2 regions of the Exiguobacterium sp. JMULE1 genome follow, and region 1 is predicted to be linked to the other one. Evidence: riboswitches for the same ligand, from Rfam matches in the RefSeq annotation. Region 1 holds a riboswitch; the other holds the start of a gene.
The links. Region 1 has a riboswitch for S-adenosylmethionine ahead of EXW93_RS13460 (methionine ABC transporter ATP-binding protein). Riboswitches for the same ligand answer to the same signal wherever they lie in the genome.

Region 1 (7,605 bases):
ATACAAATTTTCTTGAACATAACACACCTCCGTTATATATTATGCCTTTTTTAGTAAATAAATGACATAATTAATTTAGGAGAGGTTTATTTTTATTCATAACAGGTATAGAAAGTAGTTAACTGATTCCTTTTAAGCCACATATGTTGCAATCAACATATGAATCTATTCATACATGATGTAGGAGGCCTTTTCATGAGTGTATCTGTATTTATTGATGTCGCGTGTAAGACAGGTGAATCTCCTGTCTACGATGCGAAAACAAAACGCTTTTATTTTGTCGACATTCCGAATCAACTTCTTTTTTCATATGACCTTGCCACAGAAGCACTCAAGCCGTACACGTTACCAAGCGCCATCACATCAATTGCCTTGACGGACGCTCCAGACTTATTACGTGTCACGGCTGAACACGGATTTGGGACGTTTGATCTCAAGGAAGGTCATCTGTCTCTTGAGCATCAACTGTCACTGCCCGATTCTGACCGAATGAATGACGGAAAGCTCGATCCGACTGGACAATATGTCGCTGGTAGCATTAATGAAGAAGACGGTAAGACTGCTGGATTGTTCCGTCTGCGTCATGACGGTTCCATCGATGTCTTGCACGAAGACTTGACGAACTCGAATGGACTCGTCTGGTCAGAAGATGGCAAGACGCTCTATCACATCGATACACCGACAAAAAAAGTCTATGCCTTTGACTACGCTCCGGACGCACCACTTTCCAATAAACGTGTCGCCGTTGACCTTGAAGAAGAAGAAGGGTTCCCGGATGGTATGACGAAGGACGCGGAAGGTCATGCTTGGATCGCGCATTATGCTGGATCATGCATCACCCGTTGGAATCTTGCGACTGGTGAAAAACTCGATCATGTCGACTTCCCTGTTTCGAATCCGACGTGCCCGATTTTCTATGAAGATCGATTGCTCGTCACGACGGCTGCCGACGGAGATGATGCACCACATGCCGGTGCCGTCTTCGCTGTGACATTTGAATGATTCATAGAAGAGGGATCATCTTTTTACAGGTGATGCCTCTTTTTCCACATAATGCGTCTAGACGCATCTAAAAAAACAGACGATACTAAAGAAGAAGACTATTCATTTTTTTGAAGGAGTGAAGCCGATGCGTGTCACGACAATCGAACGTTTACACCAACTGCAGACGACCCCATCCTTTTTCCCGGTCAACTGCTACCTGTTTGAAGAAGCAGACAGTTTGACATTGATTGATGCCGGCCTCGGGATCAACGCAAAGGCGCTCTATCACTATATTCGAAAGCAAGAGAAACCGCTTGGTGCAATCATCCTGACTCATGCGCATGCCGATCATGTCGGTTCGCTTGATTTCCTTGCGAACGCCTTTCCTCTCGCTCAAGTCTGTATCAGTTATCGCGATGCTGCATTGCTCAGTGGGGACGAGACGCTACGCGAAGGCGAAACGACACCTTTAAAAGGTGGTATTCCGAAAAACATCAAAACACGTCCGGATCGCTTGCTCGAGAGTGGTCAACAAGTCGGAAGTCTCAGTGTCATTGCCTCACCCGGTCATACACCTGGTTCGATCTCACTTTGGCATGAAGGAAGCCGGACGTTGATCGCCGGAGATGCTTTTCAGACGCAAGGAGGACTCGCCGTCTCCGGTGACGTCCGCTGGCAATTCCCGTTCCCTGCACTCGCAACATGGGATCCGGACGTCGCCCTTCGCTCGGCTGATCAACTGACGGAACTGTCTCCGGATATACTCGCTGTCGGACATGGTCCGCTCTTTCTCGGACCGAGTTATGAGATGCGCCAAGCCGTCGATCGATTCTCTCACGTCTTACAGACGAAAAAAACATCACCTTTCAAGTAATGTACGCATATGAAAAAACATCCGCGAACGTGTTCCTGACATGTCCGCGGATGTTTTTCTTTTCAACAGACGACTCACGTCTGTTCTGTAACAGCATAACGATAGACGCGTGCTTCGTAAGGACGCAAGATATCCGGGCTATCCGGATAGTTTGATATGAGCAACTTTTCCTGTGGTAAGACGAGGGCGGTCTGCATCGGTTCATCATGTACGTTGAGGACGATCCGCCAGACTTCTCCCTCTAATTCCCGCTCATAGATATAGAGATACGGATCATGAAGCGCTAAGTCTCGGTATGTACCGTAGACCATAATCGGATGATCCTTTCGCATCTGAATCAGCGACTTGTAAAAAGCAAGCACGGACGATGGATCTGCTTCTGCTTGCGCGACATTGATGTCCGTATAATTCGGATTGACCGCTAACCATGGTTTACCACTCGTAAAGCCAGCTGCATGTGTATCGTCCCACTGCATCGGTGTACGGGAATTATCGCGCGCAAGTAACTGCATCGATGAGAGCACGACCTCTGGGTCCTCTCCGCCAGCGACGCGCTCCGCGTATCGATTTCGAAAGGCGACGTCCTGATAAAGCGACGGATCCGAGAAGCGAATCCCCGTCATCCCGATCTCTTCTCCTTGATACACGTATGGAATGCCCGGTAACGTATGCAACATCAAACCGAGTAGTTTCGCACTCTCAACCCGGTATCGTTCACTGCCGAAGCGCGTCACTTGTCGTGTATGATCATGGTTGTTGAGGAACTGTGAATTGACACCTAATGGGTATAAGACGTCGTACCAGCGTTTTTGAATCTCCTTGAATCGTAAGAGATCCATCGCTTCCATGTCGTCCGCGATTTCGAAGTGAAACAGTGTCCGGAGTTCTTTTCGTTCGTCACTGACATATAACAGTCCATCTTCTGGACCGACGAACGGAATCTCACCAACTGTAAACAAGTCTTTACCAGCGAGAACATTCGCATGCATCTCCTGCAAGAAGTCATGCACACCTGGCTGATTCCCAAGGTACGAGAGATCAAACGGATTGGCGACATCCTCGAACGACCGTTTTTTGATCAAGTTGATGACATCCATCCGGAAGCCGTCGATCCCTTGAGCAATCCACCAGTTCATCATATCGTAGATTGCTTGCCTCACAGCTGGGTGCTCCCAGTTCAAGTCCGGTTGTTCTTTGGCGAAGGAATGAAAATAATACTGCCCGCGCTCTTCACTCCACGTCCACGGACTTGGCGCAAAGTACGAGCGCCAGTTGTTCGGAGGCGTCTCTTTCGTGCCGTCTTTCCAGATGTACCAGTCATCCTTATCGTTGATCCGCTCACATGACTGACGGAACCAGGCATGCTGGTCACTCGTATGGTTCACGACTAAATCGAGAATGATCTTTAATCCACGGGCATGAGCAGCCGTGATCAACTCCTGGAGATCTCCCATCGTTCCCGCTTTTTTCATGATCTCGTAATAATCGGCAATATCATAGCCGTTATCGACGTCCGGGGAACGATAACATGGATTCAGCCACACGACATCGACACCAAGTGAAGCGATGTAATCAAGCTTCTCGATGACACCTCTTAAATCACCGATCCCATCCCCGTTCGAATCTTTAAAGCTACGCCAGTAGACTTGATAGACGACTGCCTCTTTCCAGTTAGCTCGCTTCATCTTCCCACTCCTCTCCCTACTCTTTATTCCCGCTCCACTTATCTGTACCTGTTTATCCGACAATTTTTTTAAATTTCGAAAAAGTTCTTTTCTTTTGATTGAATATTCGTTATCCTTGACGACAATACCACGAAGGAGGCATTCATCCATGAAACATTTCGCTCCATCCATCGCCATTGATCGGCTTCCTGCTCCCGTCTTCGCTGAACTTGCGAACCGAATCGGTGCTGTAAAAGCTGCCGGACATGATGTCATCACACTTGGTCAAGGAACACCCGACCAAACGACGCCTGTACATATTCTCGATGCCTTAAAACAAGCCATCGACGAGCCAACGAACCTTCAATATCCACCATTTCGTGGACATGATTTTCTAAAACAAGCTGTCGCAAACTTTTACGCGACTGAATTCGGTGTCACGATCGATCCGGCAACGGAAGTCGCGATTCTCCTCGGCAGTAAAGCCGGAATCGTCGCCTTACCGCAGACGATCGTCAACCCTGGAGAAGGTGTCATCGTCCCGGATCCAGGATACCCGGATTACCTGTCTGGTGCAGCACTTGCTGGCGCTTACCCGATTACGCTTCCGTTGCTCGAGAAAAATGATTTCTTGCCGGATTATGACTTACTTGATACGACGGACGTTGAGCGTGCCCGGATGTTGTTCCTCAACTACCCGAGTAATCCGACGGGTGCGACCGCGACGGCAGAAGCCTTCGAACAGACAGTCGCTTTCGCCGATGCCCATGATATCTGTGTCGTTCATGACTTAGCATACGGCGGTATCAGTTTCGATGGTCCGACGCGAAGTTTCTTGCAGACGGAAGGTGCAAAAGACGTCGGGATCGAATTGTTCTCACTCTCGAAACGCTTCAACATGTCCGGCTTCCGGATTGCCTTTGCCATCGGAAATCCGTCCGTCATCTCAAGCATCGAAACGTACCAAGAACATCTCTACGTCAGTGCCTTCACACCGATTCAGCATGCGGCGACCGTCGCCCTCACGAGTGACCAGACGTGCGTCCGTGAGTTAAGTCGCTTGTATGAAACACGACGCGATGCGTTGTTCGCAAAACTCGATGCAATCGGCTGGAGTGGACCACGACCGGGCGGTTCCTTCTTCGTCTGGCTTCCTGTTCCGGAAGGTTATACGTCCCAAAGCTTCACCGATCATCTACTTGACGAAGCACATGTCGCTGTGACCCCTGGATCCTTCTTCGGCGAATACGGTGAAGGCTACGTCCGGATCAGCTTGATTGCTGACGTTGAACGTCTAGAAGAAGCCGTCGATCGAATCGGAACGCTCAACCTGTTCCGGACACCTGTTGCGGAATAATTCTGAAAAAACATTTGACAGATGGGAATCATTTCCGTTAAAGTAAGTCCCAACAGCATAACTACTTATCGAGAGCGACCGAGGGATTAGGCCCAACGACGTCCGGCAACCACCTGTAAGGAACGGTGCCACATCCTACAGAATGATTTTCATTCTGAGAGATAAGTTACGAAATCTTACACTTTCGTCGCTTTTTTCTGGTTGCTCCGCTACTAGGAAAAAGCGACTTTTTTTGTATGAGGAGATGAGCGGATGATTGAATTCAAACACATTACAAAACGGTTCGTCCGAGACCGGACCCCGATTTTTGCCTTACGGGATGTCGATTTGACGATCCAAAAAGGAGAAATCTTCGGAATCATTGGCGAGTCTGGTGCCGGTAAAAGTACGTTGCTTCGCCTAATCAATGGGCTCGAGCATCCGACACAAGGAACCGTCAAGGTCGACGGTGTCTCGCTTGGCGGGATGTCAAAAGCAGATTTGCGTCAACTTCGCTTGCGGACAGGAATGATCTTTCAGCATTTCCAATTGATCCAGTCGCGCAACGTCGCGGATAACATCGCTTTTGCGCTCAAGGCCGCTGGCGTCAAACGAGCAGATTTCCCGGAGCGGATTCGTGAACTCGTCTCGCTCGTCGGACTTGAAGGATTTGAGACGAACTTCCCGAGTCAATTAAGCGGTGGGCAGAAACAGCGCGTCGGGATTGCCCGGGCACTCGCAAACAATCCGACCGTCTTGTTATGTGATGAAGCGACATCCGCTCTTGACCCCGTTACGACACTACAGATCCTTGAACTGCTGAAGGATTTGAATGAACGACTCGGGTTGACGATCGTCCTCATCACGCATGAGATTGATGTCGTCAAACAGATTTGCCATCGTGTCGCGGTCATGTCACAAGGTGAAGTCGTTGAAGTCGCCTCAACCTATGACTTGTTCAGTCAAGCTAAGCATCCGGTGACGCAACATTATGTCGATACGGCACTACAAATCGAATTGCCGGAACGCATTTTACAGGCAACCCCAGGCAAGATCATCCGCTTGCAGTTCACGGGCGAAAAGACCGGTGAGAGTACGTTATCAGAAGCGATCCGCCGTTACGATATCTCAGTCAGCATCTTGCACGGCAAGGTCGACTACATTCAAGACGTCGCCTTCGGTGTCCTCATTGTCAGCTTGACGGGATCATCCAATCAAATCGCTCTTGCCCTCGACTGGCTCGCGACGGAACTTCATGCACTCGAGGTGATTCAGGATGTGGCTTGATCGTATTCAAACGATGTTACCTGAGCTCTTGAAGGCACTCGGCGAGACAGCATGGATGGTCGGAATTTCACTTGCTTTCGCATTGGTCGTCGGGATTCCGCTCGGAATTCTCTTGTTCGTCACCGACCGCGGATTATTTTTTCAAAACCTTGCCGTCCGCCGTGTTCTTGACTTCGTCGTCAACATCGTCCGGTCGCTACCGTTCATTATCTTGTTGGTCGCCCTCATTCCGTTGACGAAGTTCTTACTCGACAATACGATCGGTCCGACGGCAGCATCTGTCAGTCTCAGTGTCGCAGCGATTCCGTTTCTCGCGCGACTCGTCGAAACATCACTCCGTGAAATTCCGCCTGGTCTAATCGAAGCAGCGGAAGCCTGTGGGGCGAAACCATTGCGGATCATCGTCAGTGTCCTCTTACCGGAAGCACTCCCTGGCATCATTCAGGGCATCACATTAACGACGATCAGCTTGATTGGCTTCTCAGCGATGGCTGGTATCGTCGGCGGCGGTGGTGTCGGTGACCTCGCGATCCGTTTCGGTTACTATCGCTACGATAATCTCATCATGATCGTGACGATCGTCGTGCTCATCGTCATCGTTCAAAGTATTCAAGCACTTGGCAATCAACTGGCGCGAAAAACAGATAAACGCTAATCACACATACAAAGGGAGAGTGGAATCATGAAAAAACGATATGCCTTTTTAGCAACAGCCTTACTCGGTGCAGGAGTCCTCGCAGGATGTGGAGACAGCAGCGCTGATGAAAAAAACAAGACGATCAAGATCGGGGCGACGAGCGGTCCGTATAGCGACATGGTCAAACAAGCGATTCAGCCACAACTCGAAAAGAAAGGCTATAAAGTCGAAATCGTCGAGTTCAGCGATTACATTCAACCGAACATCGCCCTCGGTAGCGGCAATATCGACGCCAACTTGTTCCAACACTCGATCTATCTAAAAACGTTTTCTAAAGAAAAGAATCTCGACTTAAAAGGACTGATCACGGTTCCGACAGCACCGATGGGACTATACAGTAAAACAGCGAAGACACTTGACGACGTCAAGACAGGTGCTGAAGTCGCGACGCCGAATGATCCGACGAACCAAGCACGGGCACTGAACTTGCTTGCGGAACAAGGGTGGATTGAACTCAAGCCGGATGCTGATCCTCTGACCGTTTCAGAAAAAGATATCGTCAAGAATCCGAAGAAACTCGTCATCAAACCACTCGAAGCGGCTCAACTGCCACGCGCTGTCGAAAGTGTCGATATCTCAGCCGTTCCAGGGAACTTCGCACTTGCTGCGAAATTCGACTTACTTGATGCGTTAGCACTTGAGACGATGGACGAACAATACCGGAACCTCGTCGCTGTCCAAACGAAAGATGCGGACAAACAAGTCGCAAAAGACTTAAAAGCAGCCGTCGAATCGGACGCCTTCAATGAAGTTATCGAAAAAT
Region 2 (7,605 bases), 490 kb from region 1:
AATTCGTGAACGCATGTACGACATAACAGATCACGATGAATGGAATACCACAGTACAAGGCGATTCGTTGTGTCGGATCAAATCCGATACCAATCAGGGAAATCAAACAGACGACGAAAGCGGCGATTGGCACGAATGGAAAGAGTGGTGTGCGATAGACCAATTCGTCGACCGTATGCCCTTCGCGGAGAAATTGTTTCCGGAAGCGATACTGAGCAATGCTGATACTCATCCAAACGACGACGACAGCGAGACCGGAAATCGAGACGAGCGCGATATAGACACTCCCTGCTGCATAGATGCTAGACAGCAAGGCAAGTCCTCCGCCAAGCATGCTGAACAATACAGCTCGAAGTGGAACCCCACTTGGTGTCACTTGGGCGAAGAAGCGTGGAATCATACGTTCGTTCGCAAGCGACCAGAGCATCCGAGAGGCGGCGTAAAGTCCAGAGTTCGCTGCCGACAAAATCGCTGTCAAAATGACGAAGTTCATCACGTCTGCTGCGTAGGGAATTCCGATCCGTTCGAACACGGCGACGAACGGACTTTCGAGTACACCTTTCCCATCCGTTGGCAATAAGACGGCTAACACGATGATCGTACCGACGAAGAAGAGGACGAGTCGCAAGATCGTCGTCCGGATCGCAAGCGGAATCGTCCGTTTCGGATCGACTGCTTCACCCGCTGCGACACCGATCAGTTCCGTTCCCGAGTAAGCAAAATTCACGGCAAGCATCGTCATGAAGATGACGAAAGCACCATTTGGGAATAATCCACCTTCCGTTAAGGAAGAAAAGAATGGGGCTGGGCTACCATCTTGCAGTGGAATGAAGCCGACGATCGCTCCCGCACCAAGTAAAATGAACGCAATGATCGTCACGACCTTAATGGCGGAGAACCAAAACTCGACTTCAGCGAACACGCGAACCTTCAAGACGTTGATACCAAGGATCATCGCAGCGAATAAGGCACTGAACACCCAAACCGGAATCGATGGGAACCAACGTTGCATCAAAATGCCTGCTGCCGTGAATTCTGAACCAAGGGCGACCGTCCACGTCAGCCAGTAGAGCCAGGCTACTGTATAACCGGTGCCAGGTCCAATGTACTTCGTTGCGTACTTATGGAATGATCCGGTTTCCGGCATGTGCACGGCGAGTTCACCGAGACTTAACATGACTAAGTAAACGACGACGGCTCCGATCAAATACGATAAAATCGTTCCGACACGTCCTGCTTGTTCCAACGTATAACCTGTACTTAAAAATAATCCTGTTCCAATGACACCACCTAACGACAGCATGATCAGATGACGTGATTCCATCTTGCGTCGAAATGCTCCGCTCGTTTTCATGAATCCATTTCCTCCTCGTTCCACCTATTTCAAACAAAAAACGCATCCTCACGGATGCGTCGGTCGACAATTCGGAAATCTTATCGATCGGGTGCAGCACCCGCAGGAATTAGCACAGTATCTTTCGACCTGTTGCTGAGGTTTCATAGGGCCAGTCCCTCCACCTCTCTGGATAAGTATGTAATTGTTCCTAACCATATCAGAATGCAGATAATTCAGTCAACAGGCATTTCCCGATTTTTTTGATAGATCCATAAATTAGATTCAATCAGTTGAAGATGACGTGAAGAGCGTGTTTCGAGCAACGTACTAAAGAAATGTTTCACTTCGACGGGCTGACCCTTTTCCATGTCCCGTAACATTGACGATTTCATCGTGTCTTCCATTGCATGCATCTGCTTCAGCAAGACCGCTTCTACATCGTCATTAAAGACTGCGCCTTGTTCTTCCATCGCTTGCTTCGCTTCCTTCATGACGTCTTGAATCATCTGATGACCAATTGGGTCCTTGCGAATTGGACCGATGGCAGAGCGAAATAGTGTCGTCACGCCCGCAAATGTCGAAATGAAGAGGTACTTTTGCCACATGTCATCCATGATATGCATCGAGTACGCCATCGGTGCCTTCGCTTTCGCAAAACGTGTTGCAATCTCCTCTAAACGCGCTGTTGGTTTACCGGTTCGTGAACCAAACAATAGCCGATGCGACGGGCTTGTCTGTACAATACGCCCTTCTGCATCAAGCGTCGATTCAATGAAGCAAAGCCCGCCCAGTACTCGATCTTCTCCGAAGACTTCTGTTAACCGTCGTATATGCTGCATGCCGTTCAACAAAGGAATGATGTACGTCTCGCTCGAAACAAATGGCGCAAGATCCTGTAGGACATCATCCAAGTGATAGGCTTTCGTCGAAAGTAAGACGACATCAAATGTGTGATTCAGTCGCATGTCTCGTGTCACTAACTGAGGCGTGATCATAACATCACCATGAGGACTAGTGATCTGTAACCCTGTCTTTTGTAATTGTTCATAGCGCTTCGGACGAACAAGGAATGTCACCTGTTCCCCTTGCTCAGCAAGACGTCCCCCGAAATAACCTCCAACTGCTCCGGCACCTACGACTAAAACATGCATATGCATTACCTCCTTTTTAACTAATCGATTCGTTACTTACTCCTTCACCCTAACATATCGGAAACCATTTTCCTGATTCCTGCTTGAATCACTAAAATGTAAGTTAAGCGTTTGCATTTTAGAAAAAAACGTTTATACTAACTTGTATACAAGTATACTCACTTTAGAAATCAGGTGATTCCATGTCAGAACTGTTATACCCCTTGAAGTGGTTAGCAAAAGCTTCCGCTGGAGATCGTGTCGCACACGAGCTACGGATGCGCATCATTTCAGGAAAGATTGAAAGCGGTACCATTTTATCCGAAAACAAATTAGCCTCTGATTTTTCAGTCAGTCGCTCGCCCGTCCGTGATGCGTTAAAGGTCCTTGCATCCGAACAATTGATTCGTCTCGAACGAATGGGAGCGGTCGTCGTCGGTTTGTCTGAGCGCGACATTCAGGAAATCTATGATGTCCGGCTACTCATTGAAACGTTCGTCTTCGAACGACTCGTCAAAATCGAACGGGCAGAACTCGTCCGTGAACTCAGTAAAATTCTCGAAATGATGAAAGTTGCCATCAAATACAAGGATGCCGATGAATTCTCCTTCCAGGACGTACTGTTTCACGAAACGATCATCCGCTCGATTGATCATGGATATGTCAGCATGATTTGGCAAAATCTCAAACCGGTCATGGAAAGTTTCATCCTCCTATCGATGCGGGTACGATTCGAGGAAGACATCGAAGACTTCGAACGCATCCTCGCGAACCACGCCTTGTACATCGAAGCGATCGAGACAGGGGACCGTGAACGGATGGTTGCTTCCTTACATCAGAACTTTGATGACGTCCAGGAAGTCGAAGATCTCTGGAAAACGCAACAAATGATGTCGAAAGGAGTCGATTCACATGACTGAATACATGTTAGGCGTCGATATCGGAACGACGAGTACGAAAGCGGTCTTATTTACGACAAAAGGAGAGGTCATCGGACAAACGAACGTCGGTTACCCGCTCCATACACCAAATCGCTCGACGGCGGAGCAGGATCCGGAAGAAATTTTTGATGCTGTACTCGAATCGATCCGCTTGATCACGAAACGTCATCCGATCATGCCACCAAAGTTCGTCGCGTTCAGTAGTGCTATGCACAGCTTGATCGCAATGGACGCACAGCATCAACCATTGACTGCCTGCATCACGTGGGCAGACAGTCGGAGTGAAGCATGGTCGAACAAGATCAAGGAACAATATGGTCTATCGATCTATCACCGGACCGGAACACCGATCCATCCGATGTCACCGCTCAGCAAAATCAGTTGGCTCGTCGAAGATCGTCCGGAGCTCCACGCTCAAACGAAAAAATATGTCGGGATCAAGGAATTCGTGTTCCAAAGACTGTTCGGCAGATATGTCATCGACCACTCTCTCGCTTCAGCGACCGGTCTCTTCAACATTCATGAATTAGGCTGGGATACGGGCGCGTTACACGTCGCAGGGATCGATGCAAGCTACTTATCGGAACCCGTACCGACGACGACGACATGTACCGGACTGAACGCTGATTACGCACGACAAATGGGACTCTCCGCCGATACGCCGTTCCTAGTCGGTGCCAGTGACGGTGTCCTTTCTAACTTAGGTGTCAACGCGATTCGCAAAGGGGAAATTGCGATCACGATCGGAACGAGCGGTGCCATCCGAACAATCATTGATCGTCCGCAGACCGATGAAAAGGGACGGACGTTCTGTTACGCGCTGACCGAGGACCACTGGGTCATCGGCGGACCCGTCAATAATGGTGGAATGGTCTTACGGTGGATCCGAGACGAACTCGCTTCAGCCGAAGTCGAGACAGCAAAACGCCTTGGCATCGATCCGTACGCTGTTTTGACGAAGATTGCCGAACGCGTCCGTCCTGGATCCGACGGGCTATTGTTCCATCCTTACTTGTCCGGTGAACGAGCGCCGCTCTGGAATCCGGATGTCAGCGGTTCGTTCTTCGGTTTGACGCTCTCACACAAAAAAGAGCATATGATCCGGGCGGCACTAGAAGGCGTCATCTACAATCTCTATACCGTCTTCCTTGCTCTGATTGAGTGCATGGACGGTCCCGTGACACGGATTCAGGCAACGGGTGGGTTTGCTCGGTCCGAAGTCTGGCGCCAAATGATGGCGGACATCTTTGAATCGGAAGTCGTCATTCCGGAAAGTTTTGAAAGTTCATGTCTCGGTGCGTGTATTCTCGGACTGTATGCGACGGGGGAAGTCGATTCGTTCGAAGTCGTCTCCGAGATGATCGGGGAAACGCATCGTCATGTACCAAATGAAGAAGCGATGCATGAGTATCGTCAGCTCTTACCGATTTTCATTAGTCTAGCGCGGACGTTATCCGCGGATCATAAACGAATCGCTACGTATCAACGGAGCTTGATTCAAGAAGAAAACTAACTTAATCTTTTGGGGGAAGTCATCATGCCTTTAGTCATCGTAGGAATTGGGATCGTCGCGTTGCTCGTTCTCATCATGGGGTTGAAATTAAATACGTTCGTCTCACTCATCATCGTTTCCTTTGGCGTTGCACTACTGCTCGGCATGCCGCTCGATCAGATCGTCAAAACGATCGAAGCTGGTATCGGAGGAACGCTTGGTCACCTCGCATTGATCTTTGGTCTTGGTGCCATGCTTGGAAAGCTGATTGCTGACGCCGGGGGGGCGCAGCGAATCGCCATGACGCTTGTCGCCCGATTCGGGGAAAAGAACATCCAATGGGCAGTCGTCGTCGCTTCGTTCATCATCGGGATCGCCCTCTTCTTCGAAGTCGGACTCGTTTTGTTGATTCCAATCGTCTTTGCGATTTCACGTCAACTTCGTGTCTCGATTCTATATCTCGGGATCCCGATGGTCGCTGCCCTATCCGTCACGCACGGATTCTTACCACCTCACCCAGGTCCGACCGTCATCGCTGGTGAGTATAAAGCCAATATCGGGGAAGTCTTATTGTATGGTTTCATCGTTGCTGTTCCGACCGTCATCATCGCCGGACCAATTTTTACGAAAATCGCGAAACGACTCGTACCTGAATCGTTTACACGGACAGGAAACATCGCGTCACTCGGGGAACAAAAAGAATTTGATTTAGAAGAGACACCAGGCTTCGGTATCAGTGTCTTCACGGCGATGCTACCGGTTCTTTTGATGTCGGTCGCAACGATCTTCACGCTCTTACAAGAAACACTCGGTTGGGGTGAAAACAGTGTCATCTCGGCGATTGAATTCATCGGGAACGCTTCAACGGCGATGTTGATTTCATTACTCGTCGCGGTCTACACGATGGGGATCGCGCGTCAGATTCCGATGCAAACGGTCATGGAATCGTGTACGACGGCGATCGCCCAAATCGGGATGATGCTATTGATCATCGGTGGTGGCGGTGCCTTCAAACAAGTCTTGATTGACGGTGGTGTTGGGAAATACGTTGCGCACTTATTTGATGGATCAGCGTTATCCCCAATCCTACTCGCTTGGTTGATTGCTGCGATTCTGCGGATCTCACTCGGTTCCGCAACAGTCGCTGCCCTTTCGACAGCAGGTCTCGTCATTCCGTTACTGGAGCAATCCGACGTCAACTTAGCGCTCGTCGTTCTCGCGACTGGTGCAGGTAGTCTGATCGCTTCACACGTCAATGATGCAGGCTTCTGGATGTTTAAAGAGTATTTCGGATTATCATTAAAAGAAACGTTTGCGACATGGACTGTGCTTGAGACGATCATTTCCGTTTGTGGACTTGGGTTCGTTCTTCTCCTCAGCCTCGTCGTCTAAGAAAAGGAGTCGTTCTACTTATGCAACATTCTATCGGAGTCATCGGGCTTGGCGTCATGGGACGCAACCTGGCACTGAATATGGCAAGTCATCAAGAAGAAGTCGCCATCTATAACTACACACGTGATTTAACAGACGATCTCGTCGCACATGATGAAGGACTACCCCTTCATCCGTACTACGACATTGAAGCATTCGTTCAATCACTCGCTCGCCCACGTAAAATCTTCATGATGGTCACGGCTGGTAGCGCGATTGATTCAGTCATCGAATCGTTGCTTCCGCATCTCGAAACAGGCGATATCATCATGGATGGTGGGAACTCTCACTTCCTCGATACAGAGCGTCGTTTCGACGAGTTACAACGCCATGGGATCGAATACATCGGCGTCGGTGTATCGGGTGGTGAAGTCGGTGCGCGGACCGGTCCTGCGATCATGCCTGGTGGATCGAAAGAAGCTTACGAACATGTCGCACCGATCTTGACGAAGATCGCCGCTCACGTCGAAGGAGATCCATGTTGTGTTTATATTGGTCCGAAAGGCGCTGGTCACTTCGTCAAGATGGTCCATAACGGAATCGAGTATGCGGACATGCAACTGATTGCTGAAGCGTATAGCTTCCTCCGTTTCCGTCTTGGACTCGACGTCACGGAAGTCGCGGATATCTTCGCTGAATGGAACGAAGGTGAACTGAAAAGTTACTTGATTGAGATCACAGCGGATATCCTCCGAAAAACGGATGACGAGACAGGGCAACCGTTGATTGATGTCATTCTCGATCAAGCCGGTCAAAAAGGAACTGGAAAATGGACGAGCCTGCAAGCCATTGATAATGGGATCGCCTCTTCGATCATTACAGAAGCCCTGTTCGCGCGTTACCTTTCAGCTATTAAAGAAGAACGCGTCGCAGCGTCTGCTGTCCTAAAGGGACCAGAAGACTTGTCAACGCTTGAGCGAGACGCGTGGGTCGAACGGATTCGTCAAGCGCTTTATATGGGGAAAGTTGCCGCATACGCGCAAGGCTTCACCCAGTACCGAACGTCGTCTGAGTTGTATGACTGGAACTTACGCCTCGAGGAAATCGCCTTGATCTTCCGTGGTGGATGTATCATCCGGGCCGACTTCTTGAACGTCATCAGTGAAGCGTTCAAAAATGATGCGAACCTCTCGAACTTGATGCTCGCCCCGTTCTTCGCTGAGAAAGTACAGGCGTATCAAGAATCGTTACGTCACGTCGTTGCCGAGGGTGCATTATCTGGTTTTGCACTCCCATCTCTATCGACGTCACTGACGTATTACGATAGCTACCGGA

Region 2: another riboswitch for S-adenosylmethionine. It lies ahead of EXW93_RS15865 (amino acid permease); the one in region 1 lies ahead of EXW93_RS13460 (methionine ABC transporter ATP-binding protein).

What each region holds. Positions count from the first base shown of each region.
Region 1 covers NZ_SGWC01000002.1:2,530,373-2,537,977, forward strand. The annotation lists gene EXW93_RS13435 (phosphodiester glycosidase family protein) at 1-20, opposite strand, end outside; gene EXW93_RS13440 (SMP-30/gluconolactonase/LRE family protein) at 196-1,002, shown strand; gene EXW93_RS13445 (MBL fold metallo-hydrolase) at 1,130-1,858, shown strand; gene EXW93_RS13450 (alpha-glucosidase) at 1,933-3,543, opposite strand; gene EXW93_RS13455 (aminotransferase class I/II-fold pyridoxal phosphate-dependent enzyme) at 3,692-4,879, shown strand; SAM riboswitch class I at 4,942-5,047, shown strand; gene EXW93_RS13460 (methionine ABC transporter ATP-binding protein) at 5,132-6,145, shown strand; gene EXW93_RS13465 (methionine ABC transporter permease) at 6,135-6,800, shown strand; gene EXW93_RS13470 (MetQ/NlpA family ABC transporter substrate-binding protein) at 6,828-7,605, shown strand, end outside.
Region 2 covers NZ_SGWC01000002.1:3,021,935-3,029,539, forward strand. The annotation lists gene EXW93_RS15865 (amino acid permease) at 1-1,354, opposite strand, end outside; SAM riboswitch class I at 1,432-1,533, opposite strand; gene EXW93_RS15870 (ketopantoate reductase family protein) at 1,570-2,487, opposite strand; gene EXW93_RS15875 (GntR family transcriptional regulator) at 2,670-3,386, shown strand; gene gntK (gluconokinase) at 3,379-4,920, shown strand; gene EXW93_RS15885 (GntP family permease) at 4,945-6,291, shown strand; gene gnd (decarboxylating NADP(+)-dependent phosphogluconate dehydrogenase) at 6,312-7,605, shown strand, end outside.